2 regions of the Halobacillus sp. ACCC02827 genome follow, and region 2 is predicted to be linked to the other one. Evidence: riboswitches for the same ligand, from Rfam matches in the RefSeq annotation. Region 2 holds a riboswitch; the other holds the start of a gene.
What was found. A riboswitch is a leader RNA that binds a small molecule or an ion and turns the genes downstream of it on or off. The one in region 2 is predicted to bind S-adenosylmethionine.
Positions count from the first base shown of each region.

Region 1: it holds a riboswitch for S-adenosylmethionine, as region 2 does, so the genes downstream of both, QRD89_RS13745 (methionine ABC transporter ATP-binding protein) here and mmuP (S-methylmethionine permease) in region 2, are expected to answer to the same signal.

Region 1 covers NZ_CP128168.1:2,585,776-2,590,231, reverse strand. The annotation lists gene gcvH (glycine cleavage system protein GcvH) at 1-170, shown strand, start outside; gene QRD89_RS13765 (toprim domain-containing protein) at 290-637, shown strand; gene QRD89_RS13760 (thioredoxin family protein) at 648-962, shown strand; gene QRD89_RS13755 (hypothetical protein) at 1,067-1,378, shown strand; gene QRD89_RS13750 (TlpA family protein disulfide reductase) at 1,371-1,790, opposite strand; SAM riboswitch class I at 1,988-2,096, shown strand; gene QRD89_RS13745 (methionine ABC transporter ATP-binding protein) at 2,176-3,201, shown strand; gene QRD89_RS13740 (methionine ABC transporter permease) at 3,194-3,862, shown strand; gene QRD89_RS13735 (MetQ/NlpA family ABC transporter substrate-binding protein) at 3,887-4,456, shown strand, end outside.
Region 2 covers NZ_CP128168.1:678,400-682,855, forward strand. The annotation lists gene QRD89_RS03425 (polyamine aminopropyltransferase) at 1-656, opposite strand, end outside; gene QRD89_RS03430 (DUF350 domain-containing protein) at 679-1,101, opposite strand; gene QRD89_RS03435 (DUF4247 domain-containing protein) at 1,125-1,673, opposite strand; gene QRD89_RS03440 (hypothetical protein) at 1,691-2,326, opposite strand; SAM riboswitch class I at 2,529-2,638, shown strand; gene mmuP (S-methylmethionine permease) at 2,728-4,134, shown strand; gene mmuM (homocysteine S-methyltransferase) at 4,100-4,456, shown strand, end outside.

The DNA of each region.
Region 1 (4,456 bases), 1.8 Mb from region 2:
TAAGCGGTAAAGTAGTAGAAGTGAACGAAGATCTGGAAGACAGCCCGGAATTCGTCAATGAGTCTCCTTATGAAAAGGCATGGATGGTTGTCGTAGAGCCGAATGACTCTTCTGAAATGGACAAACTAATGTCTCCGGAACAATACAAGGAAATGATCAACGAAGATTAATTATTTCAGTACGGACAGGTGGGAACAGGCGCTTGTCTGACATGATCGCGTTGGATCTTAATCATGTTCAGACCATGTCTCTTCCGGCATGGTCTGTTTCTTTATAGAAGGTGATGCAGATGGATGGAGAGCGAATCGTCATTGTCGAAGGGATAACCGACAAGAAGAAACTGAAGAAAGTGCTGGATGAAGAAGTGGAAATCATCTGCACGTACGGCACCTTAGGAATCGAGCGGATGGAGGAAATGATTTTCAACCACAACCTGGATGATCGCAGGGTATATATTTTAGTGGATGAAGACGATTCGGGCTACAAACTAAGGAAGCAGTTGACCGAAGAGCTTCCGCACGCCGAGCATATTTATATCGATAAAGCCTTCCGGGAAGTAGCAGCCACGCCTGAACAGGAGCTCGCCCGAGCATTGTTGAACCACCACTTTCAAGTGAAGTCCATTTATCTGATTTAGGAGGAAGCTTGTGCAGGAACTTGACTCACAGGAGTGGACCGAGCAGTCGAAGCAGGACCGATACACGTTGTCGTTCATTCACAGCCCTTTTTGTGCTACCTGTCATTTAGCAGAAAAGATGCTGAGGACGTTGGAAGAATTGTATAACGAGGAAGTATTCATAAAAGTGAATGCTTCCTTGAACCCTTTCGCTATGGAGCGTTTTCAAATTGAGAGTGTTCCATGCCTTTTAATCATGAAGAACGAACAAATCGTCAAAAAGGTGTATGCGTTTCAATCGGTCCCTCATATGTATGAACAAACAGCTGAATATGTAAAACAATAAGCTAATTTCCCGGGAAATGACGAAGGAAAGCCTTGTTGGTAAACAGGAAAAACGCCCCCTTTGCAAGAATGTCTAAGCAAAGGGGGCGTTTTAGGATGGTGGAAATGATGAAGACTTGGATAGAGAAAGTGAACCATAGGAACGATCTGATTCCATCTTGGCGGGAAAGAGAGATCCATGTAGCTTTTCAGTCCAAGAATAATTTATTTACTTTCCTCATCACTCCGGCGGGGATATGTCCTGATGTGCAAAGAACGGATGATGGCACGCTTTGTATCCATGTGGAAGATTCTGTGATGGAGGATCTGCTTGCCGGCAGGGAAAGGCTGACGGCGATGGACGACTCCCTCATCCGAATTCACGGCTCCTTCTCTGATGTGCTTTATTTGGAATCCCTGATGTTTCTTGCTAAATGATTCTTCCCAAGGACTGTGCGATATCGAGAAAGGAAGCTTGATCACCAAACGCTTCGTGGATAAACCCGTTCTGATCGATGATGACCGTTGAGGGTACTCCTCTGCATCCAAACAGGTCATATACGGTCCTGTCCTTATCGGCAAGGGTCGGCTGAGTGAGGAATTCTTTCGTGTAAGCGATGCCCGCTTCCGGACTTCTTTCCCGCCCTGTGACATTGATCGTCAGCATTTTTACTTTTTCTTTATCTGCGTTCTGATATAGCTGTTCCTTCAAAGGAAAATCCCTTCCGCAATCCGGGCACCAGGATGCCCAGAAGGTCAGAACGACGGCTTTTCCTTTATCTTCTCCTAGTTGATAAGTTCCTTGTTTATTTATAAACGGTAATTCGAAGTCGGGTGCTTCTTGTTTCATATCTGCGGCTCCTTTATGTGATTGGACTAAGCTTACAGCAACATGCTACCACATATTGTCCGCGTCCTTCGACCAATGAGAGGTACATGGAAACGACTTATTTTTCTGAAAAACGGAATATTTCCAGTTGACACAATTTTGGTGCGATGCTACAATCCATCTTGTGCTATTAAAATTATACATGCGAATAAGCGAATCTCTTATCCAGAGAGGCGGAGGGACTGGCCCTATGATGCCCGGCAACCGGCAAGCGTACGCTTGACAAGGTGCCAAATCCTGCAGAGTTATAATTCTGGGAGATGAGAGAACAGAGCGAATACAATAGATGTGCGCTTTTCTGTTCTCCTGAACAGAGAAGCGCTTTTTTTGTCAGGAGGGAAACATCATGATTACTATCAAAGGTCTATCGAAGATTTTTCAGACCAAAGATCGTGAAGTACGTGCGGTGGATGACCTCAGCGTCACGATCAATAAAGGAGAAATCTATGGCGTTATCGGATACAGTGGTGCAGGGAAAAGTACGTTTATCCGGCTGCTGAACAGACTGGAAGACCCGACGGAGGGAAGTATTATCGTCGATGATCAGGACTTAACCACTTTAAGCAAGAATAAATTGCGGGTGGCAAGACAGGACATCGGGATGATCTTCCAGCACTTTAATCTCCTGTGGTCCCGTACCGTCTTTGATAACATCGCATTTCCATTAGAAATAGCAGGGATACCGAAAGAAGACAGGAAGAAGCGTGTCAATGAACTCATCGATCTTGTCGGCCTGTCAGGCAGGGGGAATTCATATCCGTCCCAATTGAGTGGAGGGCAGAAGCAGCGGGTCGGAATCGCCCGGGCCCTTGCCAACAACCCGAAGGTCCTGCTGTGCGATGAAGCGACATCTGCTTTAGACCCGGAGACGACGGACTCGATTCTCGACCTCCTCGTTGATATCAACGAAAAGCTTGGGTTGACCATCGTGCTGATTACTCATGAAATGCACGTCATTCGAAAAATATGCCATCAGGTAGCGGTGATGGAAGAGGGGAAGATTGTAGAACATGGGGACGTGCTCGATGTTTTCCTTCGTCCACAAAAACCGGTGACGAAGAAGTTTGTTGATCAAGTAATGGGAGATCCCGATAAAGAGAACTCTCTCCAGTTGATCAAAGACCATTATTCGTCTGGTGAAATCGTCCGGCTCCACTTTGTAGGAGAAAGTACGAATCAGGCGTTGATCAGTGAGATCTCCAGAGAATTTGCGCTGGATGTCAATATCCTTCACGGGAAGATCACCCAAACACAAAAAGGGGCGTATGGTACCTTGTTCGTGCAATTGGAAGGGGAAGAAAGTGAGAGGCAGCGGGCCATCTCCTATATTCAATCTACATCCGTAGAAGTGGAGGTGAATCCGAATGTTTAATCAACTGTTTCCAAACGTAAGAATGGAAGATATGATCACGGCGACGAATGAGACATTATATATGACTATCATATCTGTGATCGGGACGTTTATCCTCGGCTTACTGCTCGGGCTTCTGTTGTACCTCACTTCTCCGGGAGGTTTATGGCAGAACAAGATTTTAAATGGTATAACAGCTTCGGTCGTCAACGTATTCCGGGCCATACCTTTCATCATTTTGATTCTGTTGCTTTTCCCTTTCACCGACTTCCTTATCGGGACAATCCGTGGACCGCAGGCTGCGCTTCCGGCATTGATCATCGGTGGTGCTCCGTTCTATGCACGTCTTGTAGAAATTGCATTGAAGGAAGTGGATAAAGGAGTGGTGGAAGCGGCAAAATCGATGGGGGCGAAATACTCCACCATCATCTTCAAGGTGCTGCTTCCGGAATCGATGCCAGCTTTGATTTCGGGTATTACTGTTACAGCCATCGCCCTTGTCGGCTATACGGCTGTAGCCGGAGCGATCGGTGCAGGAGGTCTTGGGGACTTCGCGTACTTTTATGGCTTCCAGCGCAGTGATTTCGACGTCGTATTCGTCTGTACTGTATTAATCATTCTGCTCGTATTCATCTTCCAATTCATCGGGGATTTCATTTCCCGTCGATTGGATAAAAGATAAAACAACCTTAGGAGGAAAATACTTATGAAAAAATGGTCACTTGGTTTACTGGCATTATTGTGCGTTGCTGTCCTGTCCGCCTGTGGTTCTTCTGATGAAGAATCCGGTGATTCAAATGAAATTAAGGTGGGGGCTACTAGTATTCCTCACGCAGAAATATTGGAAGAAGCTAAGCCGCTTCTTGAAGAGGAAGGCATTACGCTGACAATCGATACGTACCAGGATTATATCCTTCCAAATAAAGCTTTGGACGATGGGGACATCGATGCGAACTACTTCCAGACGATTCCCTACATGGAACTGCAGGAGAAAGATAACGGCTACGATTTCGTGAACCTTGGTGGCATCCACATTGAGCCTATGGGGATCTATTCACAGAAATATGATGATATCAAAGATGTAGAGGACGGAACGACACTCGTCATGAGCCGCTCTATATCCGACCATGGACGAATCCTTGCCCTCTTGGAGCGTGAAGGCCTGATCAAGCTTGACGAAAACGTGGAGAAAGTCGATGCCCAGGTGGATGATATCGTGGAAAACCCTAAAAATATCAAATTCGATTCCGGTGTAGATGCAGCCAACCTTCCGGAA
Region 2 (4,456 bases):
CTGGCATACTTCTCTCCAAATAAGAATCCCGCGACAAGCAGAAGGAGAATGAGGAAGCCGGCCGCTTGGTGGACTTTGGGCCTGGACATCTCTTCTCGGAACCTTAATGTGATGAACAGAGCGACAATCGCATTGATCATGGCAATGAAAAAGGCAGTATTGATCAGACCGAGCAGAGGACGCAGGACGAGAGCGAATCCTACGGACCCGATCAGACTGCCGGCATAATCAAAAAACAGCACCCTCGCTGTGCTTTTACTTATATCTTCACGGATTTCCTGAACCCTTCGTATCAGGATCGGGAGCTCCAGACCTGTCAGAAACCCGGTTAAAGATATGACGGTGTACAAGTAGATCTGGGCAACGCCGTCATCGAAGTAAGCAGTGAAAAAAAACAATCCAAAGACGGAAAAGCCCCCGACGAGAGCGATCAAGTACTCTGCCTGAACGAAGCGGGTGACGAGCCAGTTCTTTAGTTTTTCACTCAGGGCTGCTCCGATTCCCATGGCCATCATGAACAGCCCGATGGTTATACAGTAATAAAGAACGCTGTCCCCGAATAAGTAGCTGCCTGCAGCACCATAAAGAACTTGGAAGACGATTCCGCAGATTGAAACGATTCCTGATGACAGATAAAGATACTTTTGTGCGTTCACGGTTGGTCCTCCTTTATTCTTCTTATGTAATGCTTCCTGCTACGGCAAAACCGATGAAGATACTGACAGATGCCGCTACAAGGCCGACAGCGATGTTGTTTTTCTTTATTTCCTCTTCCGCTTTGAACGGAGTGATCCACTCGAACAAATAGTAGCCGGCAATCATCAACAGAAAGCCGATGAAGATCCAGATAGAGGCGCTCCAAATACTTAAATTGTGGGCAATAGAAGATTCTGTAATGATACCTAGACCGATCAACTTCCCGGCGAACTGAGAAGCGACAGCGACGTTGCCCTTCAGCAGCTCTTCTTTATCGTTATAAGGGGTGAATTTTTCAAAGATGGCCATACAAATTCCTGCCAGGACAAGCATGACGATCCAATACAGCAAGGTCAATAGAAGGTCATAAACATTCAGTACTTCCGAAATATCGAATTCAAACATGGTTTTTCGCTCCTGTTCTTTTGTTATTTTCCTGCTCCGGGGCCGCCGCCGCGGACACCGGAGGATGTGCTGGATGACTGGCGTACGGATGGACTGCTCCCGGCATTTTTCACATAACTTCCACCGCTGCCGCCGATATACCCTGTATAAAAGAAGCCGCCGCGGTTATCGAGGTCCATAGCATAAACCTCTTCTGCTTCCTCTTCTATGCCGTAGTCCGAAAAGAAATCACTATCATAATTGTTCCGGACGAATTCTTTATCCGATACTTCGATGATGGTATCTTCTTCTTTCTGGGTGTCCTGATAGACCTGCACGAGGTAATCGTCGTAGAGCATTAAATCACGACCGTCTTTGGAGGCTTTATGTACGGCCTCTTCAGAGTCGGTGATGCCGGCTGCCACTTTCTCCGGCTTCTGATCATAAGCGCGGAAGATTTCCGATTTGTTGCCCACATCATCGTATACGATATCCTCCATTGGGTATTGATCCCCGACTGCATCCACTACGTTGGAGCATGCCGTCAAACACAGCAGGCCGAGCAGAATAACCGGGATGGATTTGAGTTTCATACTCTTCATCTCCTGTTTTATTCATTTTCTAGAGGGCGTAGCATTAAGGAATTCAAGCGCCAGTGTGTTTCCTTCATACTGGACTGCCAATGTGGAGGGTAGTCTCCCTGCACCTCGAAGCGATCGGTATATGTCCGGTCTTCATCATCCGTGATGACCCGTTCCAATTCGAAGGAGAAGGTTACCCACACATCATATTGGAAGGTCGCCCATTCCACCCCGTGATCGGTTTCGATGCTGAGCGGGCTCACCGGCTGTTCATCCAAATAAGATTGAAATTGCTTGTTCCGTACGGTGTAATGGACATCTGTGATGTGCTCCGGATCGACTTCTTTGTTCATATAAACGTCACGAAGAGCGGTTTCATAAACCCGTTCATACAAAAAATAGGCATCCAAAGCACCCCAATTTTGATTGTCGATCTCGTTTAACGCAGCTATCGTATGAGTGAGAAAAGCAACTTCAGTAGGCTCATAGTCTTCATCTGTGATGTAGGTATCCATTGATACAGTCAGGTTGTCGGGTTTCTCTGAATCTCCTTCTCCATAGACATCAATTTCTCCCGGCATGAACATACCAATGAGCACGAGCAGTGCGAATATGGAGCCGATGACGATTCCTGATATTTTTAGTATTTTTATGAAGGTTTTCATTGTCTATCACCTCCTCAGAAAGGGAACGGAACGTGAGTGTTAAGGCAATTTCATCCATTTTAACCACTCTCATTATACGTTCCTATGAATCTAGAAACAACAAAATTCGAGGATATTCGGAACATTCAAGTTGCAGCGTAAGAATAAAATTCAGCGTTGACATTTTTTATTTGCGTTGTTAGAGTATTTAAAAAATACATATTTCTTATCCAGAGAGGTGGAGGGACTGGCCCTTTGAAGCCTCAGCAACAGGTCTGAATGCAGACACTGTGCTAATTCCAGCGGGTGTTGAATAACCCTGATAGATAGGAGCTTCCTTTTATTTGTCGGTAAACGCACCCGCTCCAGGGTGCGTTTTTTTATGTATTTTTAGATGAAGAGAAAGTGGAGGGGAAGAGAAAATGGAACAGAACTTCAAAAGAGAAATGAAAACACGCCACCTTGTGATGCTGTCACTCGGTGGAGTCATCGGAACCGGGCTGTTCCTCAGTTCCGGATACACCATCCAGCAGGCAGGACCATTCGGGACGGTGCTTGCCTATTTGATTGGTGCGTTGGTCGTTTACTTAGTGATGCTCTGTCTTGGTGAGTTGTCTGTACATATGCCGGAGACTGGTGCGTTTCACAGTTATGCCGCGAAGTATATCGGTCCGGGAACGGGGTTTACGGTTGCCTGGCTTTACTGGCTCACCTGGACAGTGGCGCTGGGATCGGAATTCACAGCTGCCGGACTGATGATGCAGCGGTGGTTCCCGGATATAAGTGTATGGATATGGAGCGCTTTATTCGCGATTTTGATCTTCGGATTGAATGCATTCACCGTGAAGTTTTTTGCAGAATCAGAGTTTTGGTTTTCTTCTGTCAAAGTCATCGCTATTTTTCTATTTATTCTACTTGGTCTGGCTGGAATTTTCGGTATTGTGCCGCTTGCAGATTCTGAACCAGCTCCGTTCTTTTCTAATTTCACAGAAGCCGGTTTGTTTCCGAATGGGGCTTTCGCCATCTTAATGACGATGCTGGCGGTCAACTTCGCATTCTCCGGTACAGAGTTGATCGGTATTGCGGCGGGAGAAACGGTCGATCCCGCGAAAACAATCCCGAAAGCCATCCGGACGACGCTCGTACGGCTCATTCTTTTCTTTGTAGGAACAATTATTGTGCTTTCCGCGCTGCTTCCGAGTTCGGAAGCCGGAGTCATTGAGAGTCCTTTCGTTGCCGTTTTGGAAAGAGTCGGTGTTCCATTTGCCGCAGATATCATGAACTTTGTCATCATCACGGCTATTTTGTCTGCAGCGAATTCAGGGTTATATGCCTCCTCCCGTATGCTATGGTCTCTCGCGGATCGGAAGACGATCTCTCCGAAATTCGCGAAAATGACGAAGAAAGGCATTCCGCTGAACGCCATCTTATTCAGCATGCTTGGTGGGGGACTGGCTCTGTTGTCCAGCATCATTGCGCCCGATACCGTCTATATCGTGCTGGTATCGATTTCAGGACTTGCAGTCGTTATCGTATGGATGAGCATCAGTCTTGCTCAATTTAATTTCCGGCGGGCTTATGTGAAAGCTGGGAACAAGGTGGAGGACCTGGGATACCGGGCGCCGCTTTATCCATTGGTGCCGATCGCATCGTTCCTGCTCTGTCTTGCCGCCTGCATCGGAATCGCCTTTGATCCGACACAGCGGATCGCCCTGTATTGTGGAATTCCATTCATCATCCTTTGTTATGCAGGGTATTATCTGTCACAATCCAAGAAGAAACGGAGAGTAGAACATGTCGAACAAAATCAACAAGCGCAATCCTATTAAACAACTATTGGAAACAAAAAAAACGATTATTCTCGATGGGGCGTTGGCGACAGAATTGGAGACATACGGCTTCGACCTTGATGATCCACTTTGGTCCGCCCGTGTGCTGCTTGAGAATCCGGATGCTATCCGTAAGGTTCATGCCGATTATTTCCGTAATGGTGCGGATATTGCCATCACCGCTAGTTATCAAGCAACCATTGATGGGTTTAAGCAGCGGGGGATCGACGAAGATAAGGCGCGCACATTAATTAAAGATACCGTTCGCCTGGCACAGGAAGCACGCTCGGATGTCTGGAGGGAAGCGGATGACAGAGCTTAT